4 regions of the Streptomyces sp. NPDC050636 genome follow, and region 4 is predicted to be linked to each of the others. Evidence: riboswitches for the same ligand, from Rfam matches in the RefSeq annotation. Region 4 holds a riboswitch; each other region holds the start of a gene.

Region 1 (2,879 bases), on a different contig from region 4:
GAACACCAGGTCGCCGGGCTGGAGATCCTTGGTGGCCACCCGCTCGCCGACCTTCACCTGATCCCAGGTCGTACGCGGCAGATCGACCCCGGCCGCCTTCCACGCCCCCTGCGTCAGCCCGGAGCAGTCGTACGAGGAGGGCCCGGTTGCGCCCCAGACGTACGGCTTGCCTATCTGCGCGCGGGCGAAGGCGAGCGCCTTCTCGGCCTTGGCGGCGTATGAGCCGTCATCGGTGGAGCCGCCGCCGGTCTGGCCGCCGGTCGAGCCGTCCGAGCCGTCGTTCTGGTTCTGCTCCTCGCGCCGCTGACGCTCCTTCTCGGCCTCGGCCTGCTTGCGGGCCAGCTCCTCGGCCTTGCGCTTGGCCTCCGCCTCCCGCTCGCGCTCCAGCGCCGCCAGCCGCGCCTTCTCCTCGGCGGTCAGCCGGGACAGCAGTTGCCGGGCCTCGGCCAGCTTGCTCTGGACGGACTGCTTGGACTCCTTCAGCGAGGCCTGGGAATCCTGGAGCTGGTCCAGGCTGCGGGTCGCCTCGGCGCGCTGCCGGGCCGCTGCCGCCGCCTGCTCCTGGTAGTCGGTGACGGCCTGCTTCTCGCGGCCGGTCAACCGCTCCATGAGGTGGCTGCGGTCGAAGAACTGCTGCGGGTCCTTGGCGAGCATCAGCTGCGCCGTCGGATTCATTCCGCCGGTGCGGTACTGCGCCGAGGCGAACGTGCCCAGCTGGCGCCGGGACTCGTTCATCTTCTCCGCGCGCTTGGCGGCGGCGTCGAGCAGGCCGTCCACTCTCTCGCGCTGCTCGGTGGCCTTCTCCTTGGCGGCGTTGTACTTCTCGGTCGACGCCTCCGCCTGGTGGTAGAGGTCGTCGACCTTCTGCTTGACCTCTTCGATGCTGGGCTTGGGCGCCCTGGGGGCCGCGTCAGCGGTCTGCGAGAGCAGCGTGACCGAGGCGAGGGCAGCAGTGGTGAGCCCGGCTGCCGTACGGCGGCCTCCGGGCGAGGTGAGAACGCGGGTGCGCGGCTTGCGATGCGACGCCAAGGCCGGCGACTCCTTCCGTGGACCGCCTACCGGGTTAGCTGTCGGGTTCGGGCGGTGTCGCTGACGGAAGGCTTGCCCTACGGTCCGTACGTCCGCGAGTGGCGGCCGTACCGATCGATTCACCCCGGTGGTGCTGGTGGGTCCCCGGCTCCGGGTGCCTTCGTGGCAGGGCCGGACTCGACGGAGGCGGCCCGTGCTGACGCTGTCGTCCGCGGGAATGCGGGCTGCCCGATCGTGCACGGTAGCCAACTCGTGTGGCTCCTGTGAAGGCTGATGTTCGATATGCCCGAAACCTTTTCGTGACCTGAATGTGTTTCGGGGATTCTGGTGGCAGTTGCCGGCTTCGGGGCGGGCGGTTCCCGGGGAGACGAGAACCGACACCCTGGCTGATACGGGACCGCAAATACGGCGGAGGGCCCGGCTCGTACGGACCGCGACCGGGCTCGTACGAGACATGACGCGGCCCGCACGGGCCGGCACCCGGCTCATACGGGCCACGACTTGGCCCGGCACGGGACGGCGACTCCCCCTTGCTCCAGCCCCGCCACCAGCCGTTCCACCCCCCGGCCGCACGCCCCTCCAGCCCGACATCGCCGACTCCGCAGCGAGCTGTCAGTGGGGCGGCCTAGACTCGGTGGGCGATGAGCAGCCTCTTTGACGACAGCTTCCTGGCGGACCTCGGCCCCAAGGGCGACGAGCCCCCGCCACCACCCGAGGACGAGCACGGCCCGGTCCCGGAGGAGATCCCCGCCGATCTCTTCGACGGGAAATTCGACGCGCCCGCGCCCCGCGAGGCGTACTACCGCGACGGCGCCGCCCGCCCGGCCGTCGACCCGGCGACGCTGCTGGAGGGACTCAACGACGAGCAGAAGGCCGCCGTCGTGCACACCGGCGGCCCGCTGCTGATCGTCGCCGGCGCCGGCTCCGGCAAGACCCGGGTGCTCACCCACCGCATCGCGCATCTGCTCGCCGAGCGGCACGCCCACCCCGGCCAGATCCTCGCGATCACCTTCACCAACAAGGCCGCCGGCGAGATGAAGGAGCGCGTCGAGGAGCTGGTCGGCCCGCGCGCCAACGCCATGTGGGTCTCCACCTTCCACAGCGCCTGCGTCCGCATCCTGCGCCGGGAAAGCAAGAAGCTGGGCTTCACATCCTCCTTCTCGATCTACGACGCCGCGGACTCCAAGCGCCTGATGGCCCTGGTCTGCCGCGATCTCGATCTCGACCCCAAGCGCTTCCCGCCCAAGTCCTTCAGCGCGAAGATCTCCAACCTCAAGAACGAGCTCATCGACGAGGAGACCTTCGCCGACCAGGCCGCCGACGGCTTCGAGAAGTCCCTCGCCGAGGCGTACGCGATGTACCAGGCACGGCTCCGCGAGGCCAACGCCCTGGACTTCGACGACATCATCATGACGACGGTCAATCTGCTGCAGGCCTTCCCGGATGTCGCCGACCACTACCGCCGCCGCTTCCGCCACGTCCTCGTCGACGAGTACCAGGACACCAACCACGCCCAGTACACCCTCGTACGCGAGCTCGTCGGCCCGCCCGAGACCGCCGCCGAGCTCTGCGTCGTCGGCGACGCCGACCAGTCGATCTACGCCTTCCGCGGCGCCACGATCCGCAACATCCTCCAGTTCGAGGAGGACTACCCGGACGCGACCACGATCCTGCTGGAGCAGAATTACCGCTCCTCGCAGACGATCCTGTCCGCCGCCAACGCCGTCATCGAACGCAACGAGAACCGCCGCCCCAAGAACCTCTGGACGGACGCCGGCGCCGGCCCCAAGATCACCGGCTATGTCGCCGACACCGAGCACGACGAGGCGCAGTTCGTCGCCGACGAGATC
Region 2 (2,879 bases), on a different contig from region 4:
GGTGTCGCGGTCATGCGTTGTTGCAGCGTTGGGGGAAGGGGAGTTATTCCCCGGATGGCTCCGAGGCGGTCCCTGATTTGGTCCGGATTGATCCCTGGTTGTTCCCGGGCGCTCCCCCGGGTTGATCCCTGGTTCTTCCCAGGTCGACCCCTGGTTCTCCCCGGGGCGATCCCTGGTTCTCCCCGGGTTGTTCCCCTTCCCCCAACCGTCAGGCCGCTGTCAGATGTTGACCCCTTGCTCGCGCAGCCACGGCATCGGGTCGATCGGGTCACCTGCGTCCGGGCGGACCTCCAAGTGGAGGTGGGGGCCGGTGACGTTACCGGTGGCGCCGACGCGGGCGATGACGTCGCCGGTGTTGACCTTGCCGGAGGTCTTCAGCATGGAGGACAGATGGCAGAACCAGAGTTCGGTGCCGTCGTCGAGGGTGAGGACGATGCGGTAGCCGTACGAGCCGGCCCAGCCCGCCTGCGTGATGGTGCCGGAGTGAACCGCCTTGACAGGAGTGCCGGTCGGTGCGGCGAAGTCCTGCCCCGTGTGGTCCGCGGCCCAGCGATCGCCGGCCTGGCCGAAGCTGGCGGTGAGGGTGTACGAGGTGAGGGGGTTGACGAAGCTCCGCGCCAGCTCGGCGAGGCGCTCGGCCTCCGCCTTCCGGCGGGCCTCCTCCTCGGCCTTGCGCTTGGCCTCCAGCGCCGCCGCCTTCTTGGCCGCCGCGGCCTTTTCGGCCTCGTCCTGCTGCGCGGCCGCGTCCTTCGATGCCTGCTCGATGGCGGCGGCCTCCGCGGCGTCGCGTGCTTCCTGCTCGGCGGCGCCCTGCTGCGCGTCGGCCTGCTGCAGGATGCGGTTGCGCAGGGCCTCCCCCGCGCCGCCGCCCTGGGCGGTCTCGTTCTGGGTGAGGCCGGCCTGGGAGAGGGGGGCCGCGGCGTTACCGGAGGCCGGGGCGGCGGAAGCGGAAGAGCCGGAGCCCGAGTCCGAACCCGAGTCGGATATCAGGCCGCCAATGCCGGGGAGGGACTTCGCGTCCGGCAGCTTGTCCGAGAGGTCGTCGGCCATCCCGCCGATGTCCGGCATCGAGATCGGGACCGGCGGACGGTCCTCGGCCGTGGCCATCCCGCCCGCGCCGACCGCCGCGATGACGCCGACGCCCAGGACCGTACCGCTGCGGGCGAGTCCGCCGCCGCGCTGCTTGCCGACCCGGTGCCTGCCGCGGACCGGACGGATGGATTCCTCGGTGGGGTTCCACTCCTCCCACGGTCCGTCGGCATCGCGGATGCCGTCACGCTCGCCGCCGTACCCGAAGGCCGGACCGCGGTGATCGAACCGACCGGAAGCGACAGAAGTGGCAGAAGGGTCGGACCCGTCGAAGGGGCCTCGGTCATCGAGGCCGTTGACGGACGAAGCCTCTGGGGCAGGCCTGTTGGACGCCACGTGGGCGCACTCCTTTCCTTCCTTCTCGCCTACCGGGTTAGCTGACGGGTTCGGAGCAGGAAGGTCTCCTACGGGCGCCATCTGGCGGAGGCGTCCGATTCACCCCAAGGTGGTGGTTCCCCGGTTCCCTTGGTGCAGTTCGAGTTCTGAAGGTGCCTGAAGTGCGCTTGCTGGGATTCGGCGTCGGCGCGCGGTGCCGCCTCTGCGACGGCTGGGACGACCGCGCTGCGTTATCGGACAGTAATAGAGACGGCGGCCGTTTTCCAAGCCTTCCCGCGAATCCGTCTGCTCTTGGCATGAGCTTTGGCGTGGGCTTTTTCGCCCATCGCGGCATTAAACCGGGCGAGTTGACCACGCGTCATCAAACGATCTTGCGGCGATTGTGTGCCAGTCGTTATGCGGAGGGGTGCGCGGCAACTACGGAGAGTGAGAGCAGTAACGTCGGATCATGGTCGTCAACGTCGGGAACGTCGTCAGTAGCGCGCAAGCAGTGGCGGATCGGTACCGGGAGTTCTCCTGGCAGCAGGCACGGGGACGGTCCGACGCCCACGAGGAACTGACCGCACGCATCAGCCAGGACCCGGAGTTCTGCGATCTGCTGTCCGGATCGCTGCCCGCCGGCAACAAGCAGCAGCCGAACCTCCTCCTCGCCGCCGTCCGCTATCTCGACGGCCCGCATGCCGAACAGGGTCCGCACGGCGAGGCGGCGTACGGGCGCTGGCGCGAGTGGACGATCCGGCACTGGGACGAGGTCCGTGCGGTGATCATGCGGCGCTCCAACCAGACCAATGAGCCGGCCCGCTGCGCGACGCTGTTGCCGCTGCTCGCCCGGCTGCCGCAGCCGCTCGCGCTCCTGGAGGTCGGCGCATCGGCCGGATTGTGTCTGCAGCCTGACCGTTATCGGTATCGGTATCAGTACGAGGGGCGGAGCGGTGGCGCGCGTGGTGCGGGAGTCGCGGACGCCACGGGAGTCGCAGGAGTTACGGGAGCTACCGAAGCCGCGGACGTCACGGAACTGGGGGCAGCGGAGAGCCCGGCGACGTACGTATGCCGGGTGAGCGGAGACAGCCGGGCGGGCGGAGCGAGCCGGCAGAGCGGCGAGAGCCGGGCCGGCCTGGGGGCCGGGACGGCAGCCGCCGACGCCACGCCGTCCGACCCGTTCCCCGGCCCGCACCCTGACCCGCTCCCCACCCGCCTCCCCGACATCGTCTGGCGCGCCGGCATCGACCTGAACCCGCTCGACCCGGTCGCCGAACCCGACGACCTCCGCTGGCTGCAAGCCCTCGTCTGGCCGGGCGAGGGGGATCGCGCACAGCGGCTTTCGGCCGCCGTCGACGCGGTGCGGCCGGCGCCCCGCCCGCGGATCGTGCGCGGCGACCTGCTCGACGAGCTGCCCGCGCTCGCCGCCGAGGCCCCGCCCGGAGCGACGCTCGTCGTCTTCCACACGACCGTGC
Region 3 (2,879 bases), on a different contig from region 4:
TGACCAGCCACCGCCCCGGCCAGCAGGTCGTCGCCGTCGAGATCAACCTCGTCGCTCCTCTGGAGGCCGAGCCCGAGGGCCTGGACGGTGTCGCCACGATCATGGCGCGCGCTCTGTCGGAGGGCACCGACAAGCACGACGCCGAGGAGTTCGCCGCCGAGCTGGAGCGCTGTGGCGCCACCCTGGACGCGCACGCCGACCACCCCGGGCTGCGGGTGTCCCTCGAAGTGCCGGCGTCCCGGCTGGCCCGCGCGCTCGGCCTGCTCGCCGACGCGCTGCGTGCCCCCGCCTTCCCGGTCAGCGAGGTCGAGCGGCTCGTACGCAACCGCCTCGACGAGATCCCGCACGAGCTCGCCAACCCGGCCCGGCGCGCCGCCATGGCACTGTCCAAGGAGCTGTTCCCGGCCACCTCCCGGATGTCGCGGCCCCGCCAGGGCACCGAGGACACCGTCGAGCGGATCGACGCGGCGGCCGTCCGTGCCTTCTACGACGCCCATGTACGGCCCGCCACGGCCACCGCCGTCGTTGTCGGCGACTTCGCCGGCGTCGACCTGGACGCGGCGCTCGCCGACACCCTCGGCGCCTGGACCGGCTCCACCGCGGAGCCGGTGAAGGCGTCGCCGATCACCGCCGACGACACCGGCCGCGTGGTGATCGTGGACCGCCCCGGCGCCGTCCAGACGCAGCTGCTGATCGGACGTATCGGCGCCGACCGGCACGATCGTGTCTGGCCCGCGCAGGTCCTCGGCACGTACTGCCTGGGCGGCACCCTCACCTCCCGGCTGGACCGGGTGCTGCGCGAGGAGAAGGGCTACACCTACGGGGTGCGCGCCTTCGGCCAGGTGCTGCGCTCCTCCGCCGACGGCAGCGGCGCCGCGATGCTGGCCATCAGCGGCTCGGTGGACACCGCCTCCACGGGGCCGGCGCTGGAGGACCTGTGGAAGGTGCTGCGCACTCTGGCGGCCGAGGGCCTCACGGACTCCGAGCGGGATGTCGCCGTACAGAACCTCGTCGGGGTCGCGCCGCTGAAGTACGAGACCGCGGCGGCCGTCGCGGGCACCCTCGCCGACCAGGTGGAGCAGCACCTCCCCGACGACTTCCAGGCGCAGTTGTACGCCCGGCTGGCCGAGACCGGCACCGTCGAGGCGACGGCGGCCGCTGTGAACGCGTTCCCCGTGGACCGGCTGGTGACGGTTCTGGTGGGCGACGCGGCGCAGATCGCCGGGCCCGTCCGGGAGCTGGGCATCGGTGAGGTGACGGTCGTCGGCAGCTGACCTGCCGCGGTGACCCGGAGGTGACCGGGGAGCCGGCTGGAGAGCGGTCCGGCACGACGATGACCGCCTGACATATGGCAACAAAAGGGATCCCGTGGCGCTCGCTCGCCACGGGATCTCCCGTATGTCCGGATTGTTGCGGCTGGTTGCTCCGTACCCGTGTGGCGTATGGCACAAAAATGCGGTTCTGTTTGCCGATTGAAAGATGTCCCGTTTAGCGTCGGTCCGGCTGTTCGCCAGAAGTGCGCCGCAACCGCGGCACCGGACAGTCATCGCCGAGTCCCCGTACGGCGCGAGCCAGGGGAGCCGGGGACCCACATGTCCCCTGGGGTGAATCGGACCTCTCTCCGGAGGAGTCCGTAGGAGACCTTCCTGCTCCGAACCCGTCAGCTAACCCGGTAGGCGAGAAGGAAGGAAAGGACCAGCCACCAGATGGCGTTCATCCGTGCTACCGGGAAACACCGCCGTCCGAGCCGCAGCGCTCGTACGACCCGCAACATCGCCGGCATAGCCACCCTCGCGGCCACCGGCGTCGTCGCCTCCGTGGCGTCGCCGGCGCTGGCCGCCACGGACGAGGCGAGCACCCACGACACCGGTCTGAGCCGGGCCGTCGTACTGGGCGGCGAACTCGCCGACCGCCTGGAGGCCCAGGCCGACGCCCAGGAGGCGGCCGCCGAAGCCGCCGCCGCGCGTGCGAAGGCCGAGGCCGAGGCCAAGAAGCGCGCCGAAGAGGCCAAGCAGCGGGCCGAGGAAGCCAAGAAGAAGGCCGAGGCGAAGGCCAAGGCGGAGCGCGAGGCCAAGGAGCGCGCGGCCCGCGAGGCGGAGCGCAAGCGCCTCAACGCCTATGTCGCCCCCGTCGCCGGCTCCTACGTGTCCACCGGGTACAAGACATCCGGCGGGCTGTGGTCCTCCGGCAGCCACAGCGGCATCGACTTCCACGCCGCCTCCGGCACGTCGGTGCGTTCCGTCGCCGCGGGCACGGTCGTCGAGGCCGGCTGGGGCGGTGCGTACGGCAACAACATCGTGATCAAGATGAACGACGGTACGTACACCCAGTACGGCCACCTGTCGTCCCTCGGCGTCTCGGTCGGCCAGACCATCACCCCGGGCCAGCAGATCGGCCTCTCCGGCAGCACCGGCAACAGCACCGGACCGCACCTGCACTTCGAGGCCCGCACCGGCCCCGACTACGGCTCGGACATCGATCCGATCGCCTACCTGCGCGCGCACGGCGTCAGCATCTGACGGTCCGACGTCCCGTTCCGTCGCAGCGTCCTTGAGAAGCCCCGGCCCCGGCCGGGGCTTCGGCGTATCCGGCCGCGCAGGGCGCCAAGTCCCCGCCGATGGCCAAAAAATATCCATGAATACCCGGCGTCCGTCGGAAAAGCCGTCCCAGTCGAATAGAGTCACGGAAAAGCCGCCGATCGGCGGCTAGGGTTAGGGAAATGTCGCCGATCGGTGATGTTTCCAGGGGATTACGGCGGAGGCACGGACGATGCGAGGCCATATTTCCGCGCATGCGGTGTGCACGGCGATTCGCGATGACATTGTCTCCGGTGCGCTCGCGCCGGGGAGCCGGCTGATCGAGGACATCCTGGCGGCGCG
Region 4 (2,879 bases):
GGACTTCACCCGAACGGCCCAAGCAGAGCAGCGGGGAACCGCTGCGGTGACCGCGGCGTCCTGATCGACAACTCGTTCGAGAGCTCGTGTTCGAGAGCTCGCCGACAACTCAACCGCCGCTCGAAAGGCAACCGCATGCGCTCCGGGACAGGCCGACACCGTCGCCCCCGTCAGGCACCGGCCATCTTTGTCACGGTGGGAGTGACCGGCTCCGCCATCGCCATGCCGCTGCTCGCCGCCAGCGGTGCGCACGCCGCCGACACCGCCACCTGGGACCGGGTCGCACAGTGCGAGAGCGGCGGGATGTGGAGCGCCGCCTCGGGCAACGGCTTCTACGGCGGCCTGCAGCTGACCCAGGACATGTGGGACGAGTACGGCGGCGCGGCCTATGCCTCGCGCCCCGACCTCGCCAGCCGCGCCCAGCAGATATCCGTGGCCGAGAAGATCCTGGACGACCGCGGCCCGGATGCCTGGCCCAGCTGCGCGGTGAACGCCGGGCTGAAGAAGGACGGCCGTGCGCCGGAGGTCGACCCGGGCGGCATGGGTGCCCCGACGCCCGACCCTTCGGACACCGTCGACCCCTCGGACCCGCTGGATCCGTCCGACTCGTCCGACTCGTCCGACGCCCCCGACCGCCCCGGCGACTCCTCGGGCTCCGCCGATCCTTCCGGTCCCTTTGACCCGTCTGACCCGTCCGACGTGACGCCCTCGCCGTCGGCGCCCGACGGATCGGATGCCGCTGACCCGTCTGACCCGTCTGACCCGTCTGACCCGGACGGCCCGGGTGACCCCTCCGAGCCCGCCGACCCCTCCGACTCGTCCAAGACGCCCGACCCGTCCGACTCCACGACGCCGGGCGGCGACCGGGGCGACGACGACGGCGCGTCCGACTCCGCCGACCCGGGCCCCGTGCCGAGCGACAAGCCCGCCAAGGGCAGGCACCGTGGCGGCGCGGACGAGACCAAGGGCGACAAGGGGAGCGATTCCGACGCGGGCGACGGCGGCAGGTCGTCCGGCCGGCATGCCTCGCGCGGCGACGACGCGCACCGTGCGCCGGCGGCCGACGGCGACTACACCGTGCGCCCCGGTGACACCCTGTCAGCCATCGCGGCCGCCCATGAGCTGCCCGGCGGATGGCCCGCGCTGTACGGCCACAACAAGGGCGTCATCGGCTCCGACGCCGACCTGATCCACCCAGGTCAGATCCTCGATCTCGGGAACTGAGCAGGGGGGTTGGCGGGCGCTCGGCGGCTGCCCGGCGGGCCAGTTGGCGGGCCTCTGTCCCATTTTGGGGAAAGTGAGACATGGATCTCGTTCCGGCGACTGGTGTCCGACCCGTCCGACTTTTCCATACGGCGTCCGGCCTGCGGAAATATGCGCCCCTCATGATCAAAAACTGTCAACTTGGTTCAGAAAACGGGGTTTGAACCGTAAGGCGGTTACTGCTTACGGTCGGGACCGCTCGCCAAAGCGGGCTCTTCGATCACACGCCGAATCCTGCCGGTGGTCGGAGGCAGTCGACGCGCAAGCGCCGAAGGCAGGAGCGGGGGACCCAAGGTAAGTGCCGGCCCCGCCCGCGAAAGCGGGTCCACCGGCTTGGGGTGAAGCCATGTGTGAAGACACACGGCCGGGCAACTCACATGGCCCGAACCCGACAGCTCACCTCGCAGGCGTCGGTGAGGGAACGAACCAGACATGCTGATCAACAAGGGCAAGCACCGTCGTCCGTCCAAGGCCGTCCGCGTCGTCACCCTGGCCGGTGTCGCCGGTGCCGCCGTGGCCGTCCCGCTGATGGCGGCCACCTCCGCCTCCGCCGCGTCCGTCTCCACCTGGGACAAGGTCGCCCAGTGCGAGTCCGGCGGCAACTGGTCGATCAACACCGGCAACGGCTACTACGGTGGCCTGCAGTTCTCGAACTCCAGCTGGGCCGCCGCCGGCGGTACCCAGTACGCGCCCCGCGCCGACCTCGCCACCAAGAGCCAGCAGATCGCCGCCGCCGAGAAGCTGCTCGCGATCCAGGGCCCGGGCGCCTGGACCTGCGCCGGCGCCGGCAACCTGACTGCTGGTGGCCCCGCCGCCGACGTCGACACCTCCGGCTCCGCGCAGACCAAGTCCGCGCCGAAGCCCGCGCCGAAGCAGACCGAGGCCCCCGCGCAGGAGAAGGCGCAGCCGGCCCCGAAGGCCCCGAAGAAGTCCGACGGGTCCGGTTCCGGCAATTACACGGTGAAGGCCGGCGACACCCTCGCCAAGATCGCCAAGGCGCACGGCACCAACTGGAAGTCGGTCTACGCGGACAACAAGTCCGTCATCGGCGGCAACCCGAACCTGATCTTCCCGGGCCAGCAGCTCAGCATCTGAGCCGTCCCCGCAGCGGAACCCGCTCTTGCGTGATCCTGCCCCGTCCGGCGCGCCGCCCCCCCCAGCGCGCCGGACGGGGCTTCTCCACGCCTGGCCCCGGCCCCGGCCGGCCGCAGACCCCTGACCGGCGCCGTCCCGCAATTTTTCCCGCTCTGCGAACAACGCCCCCAAAAGTCCTGTGAACTGGGTCTTTGGGCCTCTTTTCGTCCCACTGAGCGGGCCGAGGGCGAGCGGATGCTCCCGCGCCCGTTAGGCTCGTGCTGCAGAACTCCAGACACCCATGAAGGAGACAACGTGCCGTCCATCGACGTCGTCGTAGCCCGCGAAATTCTCGACTCGCGAGGTAATCCCACGGTCGAGGTCGAGGTCGGCCTCGACGACGGCAGCACGGGCCGTGCCGCCGTTCCGTCCGGCGCCTCGACCGGCGCCTTCGAGGCCGTCGAGCTCCGCGACGGCGACCAGAACCGCTACCTCGGCAAGGGCGTCGAGAAGGCCGTCCTGGCCGTCATCGAGCAGATCGG

Evidence for each region. Region 4 has a riboswitch for cyclic di-AMP ahead of AB0I10_RS35005 (transglycosylase family protein). Riboswitches for the same ligand answer to the same signal wherever they lie in the genome.
Region 1: linked by a shared signal. The riboswitch ahead of AB0I10_RS09205 (NlpC/P60 family protein) and the one ahead of AB0I10_RS35005 (transglycosylase family protein) in region 4 are both predicted to bind cyclic di-AMP.
Region 2: linked by a shared signal. The riboswitch ahead of AB0I10_RS16190 (M23 family metallopeptidase) and the one ahead of AB0I10_RS35005 (transglycosylase family protein) in region 4 are both predicted to bind cyclic di-AMP.
Region 3: linked by a shared signal. The riboswitch ahead of AB0I10_RS21260 (M23 family metallopeptidase) and the one ahead of AB0I10_RS35005 (transglycosylase family protein) in region 4 are both predicted to bind cyclic di-AMP.

What each region holds. Positions count from the first base shown of each region.
Region 1 is NZ_JBFAIP010000006.1:159,169-162,047, reverse strand. Features, by position in the region: gene AB0I10_RS09205 (NlpC/P60 family protein) at 1-1,029, opposite strand, end outside; cyclic di-AMP (ydaO/yuaA leader) riboswitch at 1,037-1,222, opposite strand; gene pcrA (DNA helicase PcrA) at 1,671-2,879, shown strand, end outside.
Region 2 is NZ_JBFAIP010000017.1:20,379-23,257, forward strand. Features, by position in the region: gene AB0I10_RS16185 (aldo/keto reductase) at 1-14, opposite strand, end outside; gene AB0I10_RS16190 (M23 family metallopeptidase) at 220-1,425, opposite strand; cyclic di-AMP (ydaO/yuaA leader) riboswitch at 1,437-1,579, opposite strand; gene AB0I10_RS16195 (DUF2332 domain-containing protein) at 1,874-2,879, shown strand, end outside.
Region 3 is NZ_JBFAIP010000028.1:18,852-21,730, reverse strand. Features, by position in the region: gene AB0I10_RS21265 (pitrilysin family protein) at 1-1,274, shown strand, start outside; cyclic di-AMP (ydaO/yuaA leader) riboswitch at 1,538-1,694, shown strand; gene AB0I10_RS21260 (M23 family metallopeptidase) at 1,707-2,519, shown strand; gene AB0I10_RS21255 (GntR family transcriptional regulator) at 2,770-2,879, shown strand, end outside.
Region 4 is NZ_JBFAIP010000100.1:6,870-9,748, reverse strand. Features, by position in the region: gene AB0I10_RS35010 (transglycosylase family protein) at 196-1,224, shown strand; cyclic di-AMP (ydaO/yuaA leader) riboswitch at 1,479-1,688, shown strand; gene AB0I10_RS35005 (transglycosylase family protein) at 1,696-2,358, shown strand; gene eno (phosphopyruvate hydratase) at 2,653-2,879, shown strand, end outside.